3 regions of the Streptomyces sp. NBC_00104 genome follow, and region 3 is predicted to be linked to each of the others. Evidence: riboswitches for the same ligand, from Rfam matches in the RefSeq annotation. Region 3 holds a riboswitch; each other region holds the start of a gene.
The links. Region 3 has a riboswitch for cyclic di-AMP ahead of OG272_RS23925 (M23 family metallopeptidase). Riboswitches for the same ligand answer to the same signal wherever they lie in the genome.
Positions count from the first base shown of each region.

Region 1 (4,252 bases), 830 kb from region 3:
GGCGCGGTTGGACTCCAGGTTCGGGGCGAAGCCGCCCTCGTCGCCGAGGCCGGTGGACAGGCCCTTGGTCTTCAGCACCTTCTTGAGGGTGTGGTAGACCTCGGCGCCCCAGCGCAGGGCCTCGGAGAAGGACTCCGCGCCGATGGGGGCGATCATGAACTCCTGGATGTCCACGTTGGAGTCGGCGTGCGAGCCGCCGTTCAGGATGTTCATCATCGGAACGGGCAGCAGGTGCGCGTTCGGGCCGCCCAGGTAGCGGAAGAGCGGCAGGTCGCTGGCCTCGGAGGCGGCGTGGGCGACGGCGAGGGAGACGCCGAGGATGGCGTTGGCGCCGAGGGAGCCCTTGTTGTCGGTGGCGTCCAGGTCGAACATCGCCTGGTCGATCAGGCGCTGCTCGGTGGCGTCGTAGCCGACGAGCTCCGGGCCGATCTGCTCGATCACGGCGAGGACGGCCTTCTCGACACCCTTGCCGAGGTAGCGGTTGGGGTCGCCGTCACGGAGCTCGATGGCTTCGAAGGCACCCGTGGAGGCGCCGGACGGGACGGCGGCACGACCGGTGCTGCCGTCGTCGAGGCCGACCTCGACCTCGACGGTGGGGTTGCCTCGCGAGTCGAGGATTTCCCGGGCTACGACGACGTCGATGGACGGCACGAGCATCTCCTTCATGGGATGTGACGCTGGTTGTGCGGGGCCGCTTGGGCCTTGCGACTAGAGCCTAACCGCCCCCGGGCCGTCGGCAGCCGACCGACCGTCCCGTGGACAGACAGACCGTACCCATTGTTTCAGGTCGGAACAAAGGGGGGTGGGCGAGAAAGTGAACAGAAAGAGGGAGAGGCGAGGAAGAGGAGAGGGAGAGGAGAGAGGGAGTGGCGAGGAAGACGGGCATGAAAAAGCCCCGCCCCGGTGCGTACGGGGGAATGCGCACCGGGGCGGGGAGCCCGTGGGGACGGGGGGACGGCCCTCACGAGGTCTTCACTATGGAGGACACGGATGTGAGCGGGCTGTGGTTCAGCTGGAGAGCGGCTCGATTTTCGGCCCGGCCGAACCCGCCCCGCCCCGCCTGCCCGGCCGTGGGGGCGGCCGTGGGGATGGCAGGCGGTCGGCGGCCGTCGCGATCGCCGTGGGTCAGCTCAGGTGGAGCTGCTGGCCCGGGTAGATGAAGTCGGCGTCGTCGATGATGTCCTTGTTCAGCTCGAAGAGCTTCTCCCAGCCACCCTTGACGTTCTTCTTCTCGGCGATGGCGCTGAGGGTGTCGCCGCTGACGACCTTGTACTCGCCGTCGCCCTTCTCGACCTTCTTGCCGGTCGGGGTCTCGACGGTGGCACGCTCGGAGGAGCGGGAGGCGCGGGTCTCCTGGCTGCTCTTCTCGGTGCTCTTCTGGGTGCTCTCCTGCGAGGAGGAACCGGAGTCCGAGTTGCCGCTGGAGGCGGCGGCGCCGTCGTACGAGGCGCTGGACAGGCCGGTGCCGCAGACGGGCCAGGCACCCTTGCCCTGGCCCGCGAGGACCTTCTCGGCGATCGCGATCTGCTGGGCCTTGCTCGCCTGGTCGGCGGTGGAGGCGTACTGCGTACCGCCGTAGGCGGCCCAGGTGGAGGCGGAGAACTGCAGACCGCCGTAGTAGCCGTTACCGGTGTTGATGGACCAGTTCCCGCCGGACTCGCACTGGGCGACGGTGTCCCACTCGGAGGCGGTGGCGGCGGAGGCGCTGCCGGCGACCATCAGCGGAGCGGCGATGGCGGCGGCACCGGTGACACCGGCGACGGCGATGGCGCGAGCCGCCTTGGACGGACGGCGGTGCTTGCCCTTGCTGGAAAACAGCATGGAGTGATCCCCTCACCGACGCCTGCGAGGTGAGCTGTCGGGTTCGGGCCGGTTGAGTTGCCCGGCCGCGCCCGCTCGCCTTTCGGCTCACATGGCGCGGCTTCACCCCGAGCCGGTTCCGGACGTGCGCCCCCGAAGGGCCGCAACCACCGGACCCGGCACTTACCTTGGGTCCCCCGCTCCTGCCTACGGCGCTTGACGCGACGACTGTTCCATGCGGCCGTTGGCAGGATTCGGCGTACCGACCGCAGGGGCCCGCTGTGGCGAGCGGTCACGACCGTAGACACGTGATTCGCCGGATTTCAAAGACGATCAGGGGGTCTGTGATTCATCTCCCACGGAGATCAAAACGGGCATTCAGGGGCGAACCGTGACCTGAACTGCCGCTACTTTTCGCCCGTTTCGACACCGACTTCGAGGGTCTGACCGGGAAGGATAAGGTCCGGGTCAGTTCCGACCGTGGCCTCGTTCTCGGCGTACAGCTCCCGCCACCCGCCGCCCAGGCCGAGCGAGTTCACGATGCCCGTCAGGCTGTCGCCCGCCTGGACGGTGTACGCGCCGTCGACGACCTCACGCGCCGCGTCGCCATCACGGGAGGCGTGACGGCCGGAGGACGCGGAGTCGGTGCGGGAGCCGTCGGCCGCGTCCGTGCCGGCCTCGGTGTCCGCGTCGACGTCCTCGTCGGCACTGGCGCCGCGATGACGGCCGGTGCCACCCTCACTGTCGTCCGCAGCCGAAGAGCTGTCGCTCTGACCCGACTTGTCCGAGTCTGCGCTGCCGGAGCCGGCGGAGTCGTCCGAGTCGGTGCCGGTTCTGGCCTTGGTGGAACCCTCGAAGACATCGGCGGACGATCCCGACGATTCGGACGATTCGCTCGGCCCGCGGGAGCCGCTGGAGCCGGTGGAGTCCGTCGGTCCGGTGGAGTCGGTCGAGTCGGCCGACTTGCCCGACTTGGCCGCGTCCGTCGAGGCGGACGAATCCGATGTATCGGATGAACCTGACGAACTGGACGAATCCTCAGAGTCCGAGGAGTCGTCCGCGACGCCCGTGTCCACGTCGGCGGAACCGGAGTCGCCTCCGAGGTTGTGGAGGAGTCCACAGGTGGCCCAGACGCCGACGCCCTGGCCGGCGAGCACCTTCTCGGCGACGGCTATCTGCTGCGAACGGCTGGCCTGGTCGGCGGTCGCCGCGTACTCCAGACCGCCGTACTTCTCCCAGTTCGCCTGGGTGAGCTGAAGGCCGCCGTAGCGTCCGTTCCCGGTGTCCGCGCTCCAGGAGCCACCGCTCTCGCACTCCGCCACCTGGTCCCAGGTGGTTCCGCCGGCCGCGCTCGCGCCGGTGGCGCCGAGGAGTGGAATCGCGATGGCCGAGCCGGTCACTCCCGCCGCGACGAGGAGGGCCGGAGCCTGACGGGGGCGACGGTGACGACCGTTCCCGGAGAGCATGCGGTTGCCTTTCACGCGACAGCAGTGGCCTGTGCGACGGGCGTGGTGACCTCTTCGCACTGACGTGTGAACGTAGCCGCAGTCGATCAGTTGTCACAAGTTAATGCAGCGTAGATCACGTGAAGATCACAGACTTGAGGGAGTGTCATCTTCTGACACGGAATGGGGTATGGCTACGGCCCGCCCGGGTACGACTACGGGTTGCTCACCAACCCGGTCACCGGCCGCTCCCGCGGGGTGAATTCGACCGGAAGCGTGCGCAATCCGCGCATGATGAGCCCTCCTCGCCACCTCAAATCGGCAGAATCCCCCGCCAGTCGCAGGTCGGGGAGGCGGGTGAGGAGCGTGGCCAGCGCCGTCTGCCCTTCGAGGCGGGCGAGGGGGGCGCCGAGGCAGTAGTGGATGCCGTGGCCGTAGCCGAGGTGCTGGTTGTCCCGGCGGGAGAGATCGAGGGTGTCGGGGTCGTCGAAGCGGGCCGGGTCGCGGTCGGCCGCCGCGAGGACGACGAGGACGGGGTCGCCGGGGGCGATGTCCTGCCCGCCGAGGGTGAGGGGTTGGGTCGCGAAGCGCCAGGTGGCGAGTTCGACGGGGCCGTCGTAGCGGAGGAGTTCCTCGACGCCGGTTTCGAGCAGCGCGGTCTCCCGCGCGGCGAGGGAGTCCTGGAGGCGGGTGCGCTGGTCGGGATGGGTGAGGAGGGCGTACATGCCGTTCCCGATGAGGTTGACGGTCGTCTCGAACCCGGCGAACAGCAGGATGAACGCCATCGCCGCGGCCTCGTTCTCGGTGAGGTGCTCACCGTGGTCGGAGGAGCGGATGAGCCCGGAGATGAGGTCCTCGCCGGGGGCGGGGTGCTCGGTGAGGGCCTCCCGCTTGCGGTGGATGAGGTCGGCGAGATAGCCGCGCATCTTCTTGACCGACCGGGCCACCCCTCCCCTCGGCCCACCGCCGTGCCGGATCATCATCCCCGCCCAGTCCCTGAAGTCGTC
Region 1 covers NZ_CP108215.1:4,598,782-4,603,033, forward strand. The annotation lists gene eno (phosphopyruvate hydratase) at 1-651, opposite strand, end outside; gene OG272_RS20100 (transglycosylase family protein) at 1,126-1,821, opposite strand; cyclic di-AMP (ydaO/yuaA leader) riboswitch at 1,826-2,025, opposite strand; gene OG272_RS20105 (transglycosylase family protein) at 2,208-3,266, opposite strand; gene OG272_RS20110 (cytochrome P450) at 3,461-4,252, opposite strand, start outside.
Region 1: it holds a riboswitch for cyclic di-AMP, as region 3 does, so the genes downstream of both, OG272_RS20100 (transglycosylase family protein) here and OG272_RS23925 (M23 family metallopeptidase) in region 3, are expected to answer to the same signal.

Region 2 (4,252 bases), 3.7 Mb from region 3:
TGGGCGCGAGCACCGCGGTGGGCGCGAGCGCCGAGAGCGAGGCGGCAGCGGTGGAGTTCCCGCCCGGCACCGAGTTCTCGGGGAATTCCAGTCTGAGCGTGGAGGACGAGGATGCCTACTACTACCTGAAGATCGGGTTCACGTTGGAGATCTCCGGATGGAACGGCGACACGCCACCAGCGGAGAATGTCGTCACGCCCGCCGAGATCGCGAGCGCCCTGTCCGCGATCGCGGTCTCGAAGGGCTGGCCCCCGATCACCTTCTCGGGCAGACCCGCCCCCGTGGCCATCAACTGAGTTCCCCGCCCCGCACTCCTCGGAGCCCCGGACCACCTCGGTCCGGGGCTCCGTCCTTTTCCTCTTCCTTCGACTCCCCTCCTCATCGCCTCGTACGTCCTGTACATTCTGTACAGAAATCGATCAGAGGAGGCGCGCCCCATGCCCGCGAACCGACCCTCGGCCCGTCATGTGCTGCCCGAGTTCACCGAGCGCACCAGTGCGGGTCACCGAACGATGGATCCGTACTCGAAGTTGCTGGAAGAACGGATCGTGTTCCTCGGGACGCAGATCGACGACACGTCGGCGAACGACGTGATGGCGCAGTTCATGCACCTCGAGTACCAGTCGCCGGACCGCGACATCTCGCTGTACATCAACTCGCCGGGCGGCTCGTTCAGCGCGATGACAGCGCTCTACGACACGATCCGGTTCGTCACCTGTGACGTGGAGACCATCTGTCTGGGACAGGCGGGGTCGGCCGCCGCGGTGCTGCTGGCGGCGGGCACACCGGGCAAGCGGTTCATGCTGCCGGGGGCACGCGTACTGATCCACCAACCGGCGGTGGCCGACCGGATCGAGGGACAGGCGAGCGATCTGGCGATCCGGGCCGAGGAGCTGATGCGCAACCGCCGGAAGCTGGAGGAGATGCTCGTCCGGCACACGGGCCAGAGCCCCGAGCGGATCAGTGCCGACATCGAGCGGGACAAGTTCCTCGACGCCGAGGCGGCGGTGGAGTACGGCCTGGCGGACCGGGTGATCCCGAGCCGCAGGACCTCGCCCACGCTCCCCGGCGCGAGGTGAGCCACCGATGCTCCCACCCGAACTGCCGCCGCTGCCCGCGCTCACGCGCGCCGAGGCGGAGCTGATCGACCGTTACCTGGACGTGGTCGACCTGGTCGGCCGGATCAATCCGGCGCGCCCGGGCGACACGTACCGCGGGTTGCGTGCGGCGCAGGCGCTCGTCGCCAAGGCGACCGCTCTGCGCGACGCGCTCGAACTGATGCACAGGCGCGGGGAGAACGAGGTGCACGCCCCGACGCTCGCGCGCGCCCTGCGGGTCCTCGACGGAAAGCGGCGGACGGGCCTGGTGGCGCTACCCCCGGAGCCGGAGGACTGGCCCGCCTGAACCGATCCCGGGCCGCTCTCCGTACTACTGACGGGGCGTCCGGCCCGGGCTTCGCGCCCTCCGGACGGCCTACCGCGATCGACCCATCGGCCCATACGTCGTGAGGACCTGTGAAGTTGCACAACGCGCCCGCTACGCGGTCGGAATGCACTGTTCCGGTGCTGGTGCGGACCTCCTCGAACACGTGGACACAACAGCCGAAATCATTCTGTCCACCCGAACGGGTGAGTGGTGAGTAAGACCACAAATCCATGGTTCCGTTGGGATTTTCGGACGTTCGTGCGTCAAGATCCCTTCCTGACGACAAGCCCCCGCCGCAGCGGCGGGGCGATCCGGGTGGACGCCGAGTCCTGCCGCCGCCCGGATGACCGGTCGACAGGAGTGCATCGGCAGGAGTGGAGGACCCAGGCACGACGGGTCGCCGGAACGGTCAAGCCATGACCGCGCCGAGCAGCCCTTGGGGTGAAGCCGCGTCAGCGGCCGGGCAACTTTGTCAGCCCGAATCCGACAGGTCATCCTTCACAGGCGGCTGACGAAGGGTTGCGCATGTCTGCGCTGAATCGTGTCCCGTCGCTGTTGACCCGGGCCGGCACGGCCTCGGCTCTCACCATCGCCGCAGTGAGCGGCAGCATCGTGGTACCGGGCGTCGCATCCGACGCCGAGGCCGCCACCGTGGCGTCGAAGGCACTCAAGGTCGCGGCTTCCAAGAAGGGCTCCCCTTACAAGTACGGCGCCACGGGCCCGGGCAGGTTCGACTGCTCAGGGCTGACGCTCTACTCGTTCAAGAAGGCGGGCAAGAAGCTGCCCCGTACTGCTCAGCAGCAGTACAACAAGACGAAGCACATCTCCGCGAGCAGCCGCAAGCTCGGAGACCTCGTCTTCTTCCACTCGGGATCGAGCGTCTACCACGTCGGTATCTACGCGGGGAAGGGAAAGATCTGGCACTCGCCGAAGACGGGTGACGTCGTCCGGCTGCAGAAGCTCTGGACGAAGAACGTCTGGTACGGCCGGGTCCGCTGACCCACCGTCGGGGGCGGCGGATCTCTCCGCCGCCCCCGACGGGCGTGCGACGGGCCTTTCTGGTTACCCGCTCGTCCGTGGCCGACGCACGCACCCGCCCCGCACGCGACGAGACACCCCTCGAACGCGCCGACCGCGACTCTCCGAGCTGCTCCAGGAGTTGCGGGTCCCCCAGACCGGGGGAGAGGTCCTCTTCGCGTTCCTGCCGACGCCGGCCTTCACTCCGCGCTTCCCGGACCTGGACTCCGTCCAGCGCGCCACCTACGTCACCACCCTGGTGCCGGCGGTCCTCGCGGCGGCGCTCTGCACCGCCCCGGCCGCCCTGCCCCGCTCGCTCTTCCAGCAGAACACCGAAACCCCGGACGTGGCACTCTGCCGAACGGACGACGCGGTCGCCAGTGGAGAGCCCTGTCAGGTCTCCTGCGGACCGCCTGCCCCGACCGGCTGCACGGGGGCCGTCCAAGGAAGTTCGATCGCCACCGTCTTGCCGCCCTCCCGTGTGGGTCTGACGCTCAGCCTGCCGCCGCACTCGGCGGTCAGCCAGCGGATGATGACCATGCCCCGGCCGTTGTCCTGCTGGACGGCGGCCGGCAGCCGTTTGGGAAAGCGTGGATGACTGTCGGTGACGCCGATGCGCAGGTGCTCGTCCCGGTCGAGTGCCATGTCCACGGTGAAGGTGGGCGACTGACCGAGCGTGTGCTGGACGGCGTTGGTGGCGAGTTCGGACACGATCAGGCGCACGGTGTCCGCGGTGTCCGTGTCGCCCGGCAGGCCCCATTCGGCGAGCACACTGGCGACGTAGTTCCGGGCGGCGGACACCGAGGCGGGATCGCTCGGCAGAGTGACGGATGCTTCCAGGTGATCTGCCATGGCGAGACGTCCCTTTCCCACGGGACCGGTGTCCGACAGGGAGCGGATGGTTCGACTACGGTCCCGGACTGGTGCTTCGCGCCAGACTGCCACTACCTGGGCTGTCACGGGTGGCGATCCACCAAGATATGCATATATCTGTCGCTCGAAGCGGTGAACTATCCGACGGCCGACCGTATTCGGGTGGGGCCTTCGTCCATCCTCTGTCGTCACCCCGACTTCGCGCGCCGGACGGAAGGAGAAACCCATGCAGTACGGTCCGGCGGTCCGCCGCCGCAAGCTCGGCGCCGAGTTGCGTGTACTGCGCACCCGTTCCGCGCTCACCAGTATCGAGGCGGCCCATCGCGTGGGCTGGCACCAGTCCAAGGTGAGCCGGATCGAGACGGGCGCCAGCGGGGTGAAGCCCGCGGACGTCCGCAAGCTGCTGGACGCGTACGGAATCGACGACACGGAGTTACGGGAGCTGCTCCTGGCGTTGGCGGGCTCCGAGGACGGCGGCGGGCGGCACAACTGGTGGCATGCGTACCGGGGCGTACTGCCGCCGACGTACCGGGACTTCATCAGTCTGGAGTCGCAGGCCGGGGGGATGCGGACGCTGGAGACCTCGGTGGTGCCGGGGCTGCTGCAGATCCCCGAGTACGCGCGGGCGGTGACGCGGGCCGCGGTGGAGGGGCTGGAAGACGACAAACTCGACGCGCTCGTGGAAGTACGGCTCGCGCGGCAGGAGGTGCTGCGCGGGAACCCGCCGATGGAGCTGAGCGCCGTGCTCGACGAGGGCGTTCTCCGGCGCGAGGTGGGCGGTCCCGAGATCATGGCCCGGCAGCTGGGCCGTCTGGTCGAGGCGGCGCGGCTTCCTCAAGTGCGACTGCAGGTACTGCCGTTCACTGCCGGGGCGCACATCGGCGTCACGGGTCCTTTCGTAATTTTCTCATTTCGGAGCACATCCGATCTGGACGTG
Region 2 covers NZ_CP108215.1:1,687,077-1,691,328, forward strand. The annotation lists gene OG272_RS07225 (hypothetical protein) at 1-296, shown strand, start outside; gene OG272_RS07230 (ATP-dependent Clp protease proteolytic subunit) at 438-1,079, shown strand; gene OG272_RS07235 (hypothetical protein) at 1,087-1,404, shown strand; cyclic di-AMP (ydaO/yuaA leader) riboswitch at 1,736-1,947, shown strand; gene OG272_RS07240 (C40 family peptidase) at 1,951-2,424, shown strand; partial or broken gene OG272_RS07245 (DUF6328 family protein) at 2,502-2,779, shown strand; gene OG272_RS07250 (ATP-binding protein) at 2,836-3,294, opposite strand; gene OG272_RS07255 (helix-turn-helix transcriptional regulator) at 3,542-4,252, shown strand, end outside.
Region 2: it holds a riboswitch for cyclic di-AMP, as region 3 does, so the genes downstream of both, OG272_RS07240 (C40 family peptidase) here and OG272_RS23925 (M23 family metallopeptidase) in region 3, are expected to answer to the same signal.

Region 3 (4,252 bases):
GCGCCCCTCCCTCGTTAGGGTCAATGCAATGGCCACCAGTCCCCCCTACCCGACGCACCCCAGCGGCCCTGCCGGTGGGTATGCGTTCAGGCCCACGCGCTGGTGGCAGCGGAAGAGCGTCACGTACGGGGCGCTGATAGGACTGCTCGGGATCTCCGGGCTCGTCATCCTCGCGCTCGTCCGTGAACAGACCGGCACGGAGGGGTTTCTCGTCGGGCTGGGGCTCTCGGTGCTGCCCGTGCCGTTGCTCATGGCCGCGTTCCGGTGGCTGGACCGGGTGGAGCCCGGGCCCTGGAGGAACCTGGTGTTCGCGTTCGCCTGGGGGGCGTGCGCGGCGGCGCTGATAGCCATCGTGGCGAACAGTTTCGCGACCCGGTGGATAGCCACGGCGACCGCGGACCCCTCGCATGCCGACACCCTGGGGGCCACCGTCATAGCGCCCGTGGTGGAGGAGACCGCCAAGGCCGCGGCCGTCCTGCTCGTCTTCCTGTTCAGGAGGCGGGACTTCACCGGGATCGTGGACGGGGTGGTGATCGCGGGGTTCACCGCGACCGGGTTCGCGTTCACCGAGAACATCCTGTATCTGGGGACCGCGTTCGGGACGGATCAGCTCAGCGGAGGGAGTGGGCTGGCGTCGGTCACCGCGGCGACGTTCTTCGTGCGGGTGATCATGTCGCCGTTCGCGCATCCCTTGTTCACCGTGCTGACGGGGATCGGGTTCGGGGTGGCGGCGTTCTCCGCGGAGTGGCAGCGGGGGCGGCGGGTGCTCGTGCCCGTGGGCGGGCTGTTGCTCGCCATGGGGATGCACGCGGTCTGGAACGGGTCCGCGACGTTCGGGGAGTACGGGTTCTTCGCGGTGTACGCGGCGTTCATGGTGCCGGCGTTCGGGTTGCTGACGTGGTTGGTGATCTGGGCTCGGCAGCGGGAGTTGCGGACCGTGCGGGAGGAGCTGCCGGCGTACGCGGCCGCGGGGTGGCTGACGCCGGCCGAGCCGTATGTGCTGGGGTCGATGCGGGCTCGGCGGGTGGCGCGGGAGTATGCGGCGCACCACTTCGGGAAGGCGGGGGCTCGGTCGGTCGCGGAGTACCAGGCGTACGCGACGAGGTTGGCGTTCCTCCGGAACCGGGGGCGACGGGGTCGGGCCGGGGGCGACTTCGCGCTGCGGGAGCGGGAGTTGCTGTTCGAGCTGTGGCGCAGGCGGGAGTTGGCCCGCCCGGCCCTGGGGTACGCGGGGCGGGAGGCCGGACCGAAGCACGGGTACGGCGGGTACGGGTACGGATACGGATACGGCGGATACGGATACGGCGGGTACGGCGGGTACGGGTCCGCCTATCCGCAGCCGGTGGTTCACGGGATGGCTCCGTATCCCTCGTACAACCCGTATCGGTACTAGCGGTATCGGCAGCGGGAGCCGTAGCGGTTCGCGGGCTGCCGGTGCGTGGCGTGGTCGGGGCCGTGCCGGTGTGTCCCCCGTCGCCTGGCGCCAGGTGCCTCCTGCGGTAGGGACGCCCGCCCCGCCGCCGCACCGTACTGTCGCTCCCCCGGCATGACGAACGCCGCGTAATCCCCGTGGGGTTACGCGGCGTCGTGGTCTCCGCGGGCGGGTGCGAGGCCCGGCGGGAGTGGTCGCTGGTTCTGCCCGGCTACGGGGTGAGGCCCTTGCTGCGCAGCCACGCCGCCGGGTCGATGCCGCTGGCGGAGCCGCCCGGGTGGACCTCCATGTGGAGGTGGGCGCCGGTGACGTTGCCGGTGGCGCCGACGCGGCCGATGACGTCGCCGGTGGCGACCTTCTGGCCGACACTGACGCCGATGGAGGACTGGTGGGCGTACCAGATCTCGGTGCCGTCATCGAGGGTGAGGACGGTCTTGTAGCCGTAGGAGCCCTCGTAGCCGGCCTGCGTGATGGTGCCGCTGTGGACGGCCTTGATGAGGGTGCCGGTGGGGGCCGCGAAGTCGAGGCCGGTGTGGTAGCCGGAGGACCAGTAGGGGCCCGCCTGGCCGAAGGTCGAGGTGAGGGTGTACGAGGAGGTGGGAAGCGTGAACTGCTTGGCGAGGGCGGCGAGGCGCTCGGCCTCCTTCTTCGCCGCGGCCTCCTCCTCCGCCTTCTTCTTGGCGGCGGCTTCCTTCGCCTCGGCTTCCCTCTTCTCCTGGGCGGCCTGCTCGGCGGCCTTGTCCGCGGCGGCGGTCTGGGCGGCCTCGGCGGCGGCCTTGTCGAAGGCCTCCTGCTGGGACTCGGCCTGCGCCATGATGCGGGCGCGCAGCGCCTCGCCGGCGTCCGCGGTGCCCTGCTCGGTGTCGGCGGTGGTCAGGCCGGCACTGCTGAGCGGGGTGGTGGAGGCCTGGGGCTCCGGCTCGTCGGGCTTCTCGTCCTCGAAGACCGAGCCGACGTTCGGCATGTCGGGCAGCGATATGGACACCGGGGCCTTGCCGGACTGCGCGCTGGCCATGCCGGCGCCGCCGACGGCGGCTATGACACCGACGCCGAGAACCGTGGAGCTGCGGGCCAGTCCGCCACGGGCGAGTCCACCGCGCGGCTTGGCGACGCGGTGCCGACCGCGAACGGGGCGCAGGGTCTCCTCGCTGGGATTCCACTCCTGCCAGGGGCCCTCGTTGTCGCTGTTGTAGCTGCCGTAGCCGAACGTCTGGCTCTCGCCGTCTCGTTGGCTCGGTACGAACGGGGCTTCGGTCGCGGACCGGTTCGACGCCACGTGGGCGTGCTCCTTCCTTCCTCCTCGCCTACCGGGTTAGCTGACGGGTTCGGAGCAGGAAGGTCTCCTACGCGCGTAAACCAGTCGTGCGTACTGCCACGACGGCTTCCGTGCGATTCACCCCAGGGTGGTGGTTCCCCGGTTCCCTTGCGGGATTCGGCGCGTGAGCACGGAGCCGTCTCTTGTGACGGCTGGGACGACCGCGCTGCGTTATCGAACGTTAATAGACGCGAGTACTCCATTCCAAGCTGTTCTTAATGATCGTTCCGGCTTTCGCGCTGGACTTTACGGGTCATGAGGGGCGTAAAACGGGCGAGTTGACCTTTCCTCAGGAGTAACAAATGGCCTGACGGTACGTCAGTTGTTATACGGAGGACGGTCGGACGGACACGCTCGGTGATATCGAGCGGGAGAGATGTGAGAGGGGCGTGTGCGACGTCAGGGACGGCGGACCGCGAGGAGGGCCATGTCGTCCGTCGTGCGGCCACCCGTGTGACGGCGTACCTCTTCCGCGAGGGCCGTCAACAGGGCACGCGGGGCGGAGAAGGTGCGTCCGGACAGGCGCTCGGCCGGGTCGTAGAAGGCGCCGCGCGCGTCCCGCGCCTCGGAGAGGCCGTCGGTGTAGAAGAGCAGCGTGGCGCCGGGCGGGAATCCGGTCTCCTCCGCGCGGTCGGGCCAGGTGCCCAGGTCGTCCATGCCGAGGGGAAGCGCGGGCTGCGGGGCTTCCAGGGCGCACAGAACGCCGTCGGCGTACAGCAGCAGGGGGGACGGGTGGCCCCGGTTGACGATCCGGGCACGGCCGGCGCCGTGCGGGAACTCCGCCAGGACGGCCGTCACGAACCCCTCGTGCTCCACCGTCGCGTCCCGTCGCGCGGCCTCGCGGCGCGTGGCCTCCCGGGCCAGCGCCCGTTCCAGGCGCTGGGCGACCGCTTCGAGCGTCGACTCCTGCTCGGCCGCCTCCCGGAACGCGCCGATCAGCACGGCCACCGCCGACACCGCCCCCAGCCCCTTGCCCCGCACATCGCCGACGATCAGCCGTACGCCGTGGGGCGAGTCCTGCACCGCGTACAGATCGCCCCCGATCGACGCCCCGGCCTGCGCCGCCTCGTACCGCGCGGCGATCTCCAGTCCGCCGATCCGCTCCTGCGGCACCGGCAGTACGGCGCGCTGCGCCGCCTCGGCGATCTCACGGGCGGTGGCGAGCCGGGCGTCGCTGCGGCGCACGAGGCGGTTGATCAGTACGGCCAGTACGGCGACGGTGGCCACCGTGGCGATCTCGGTGATCGCGTCCACGCTGCTCGTGTCGCCGTAGTAGAGGCGTACGGCGGTGATGCCGGCGATCGAGGCGAGCCCGGTGACCACCGTGCCGTGCAGCGAGAAGAGCGGGGCCGCCACCAGGGGCGCTGCGGTGAAGAAGGGGACCGCCGTGAACTCGCGCGGGGTGAAGTGGTCGTAGAAGAGGCCCGTGGCGATCAGCAGGGCGGGCAGGACGCGAACGAGCGCGCGGGCATACGAGAACCGCCGCCCACCCGGCTCCCGCACAC
Region 3 covers NZ_CP108215.1:5,433,254-5,437,505, forward strand. The annotation lists gene OG272_RS23920 (PrsW family intramembrane metalloprotease) at 29-1,393, shown strand; gene OG272_RS23925 (M23 family metallopeptidase) at 1,644-2,708, opposite strand; cyclic di-AMP (ydaO/yuaA leader) riboswitch at 2,719-2,880, opposite strand; gene OG272_RS23930 (PP2C family protein-serine/threonine phosphatase) at 3,147-4,252, opposite strand, start outside.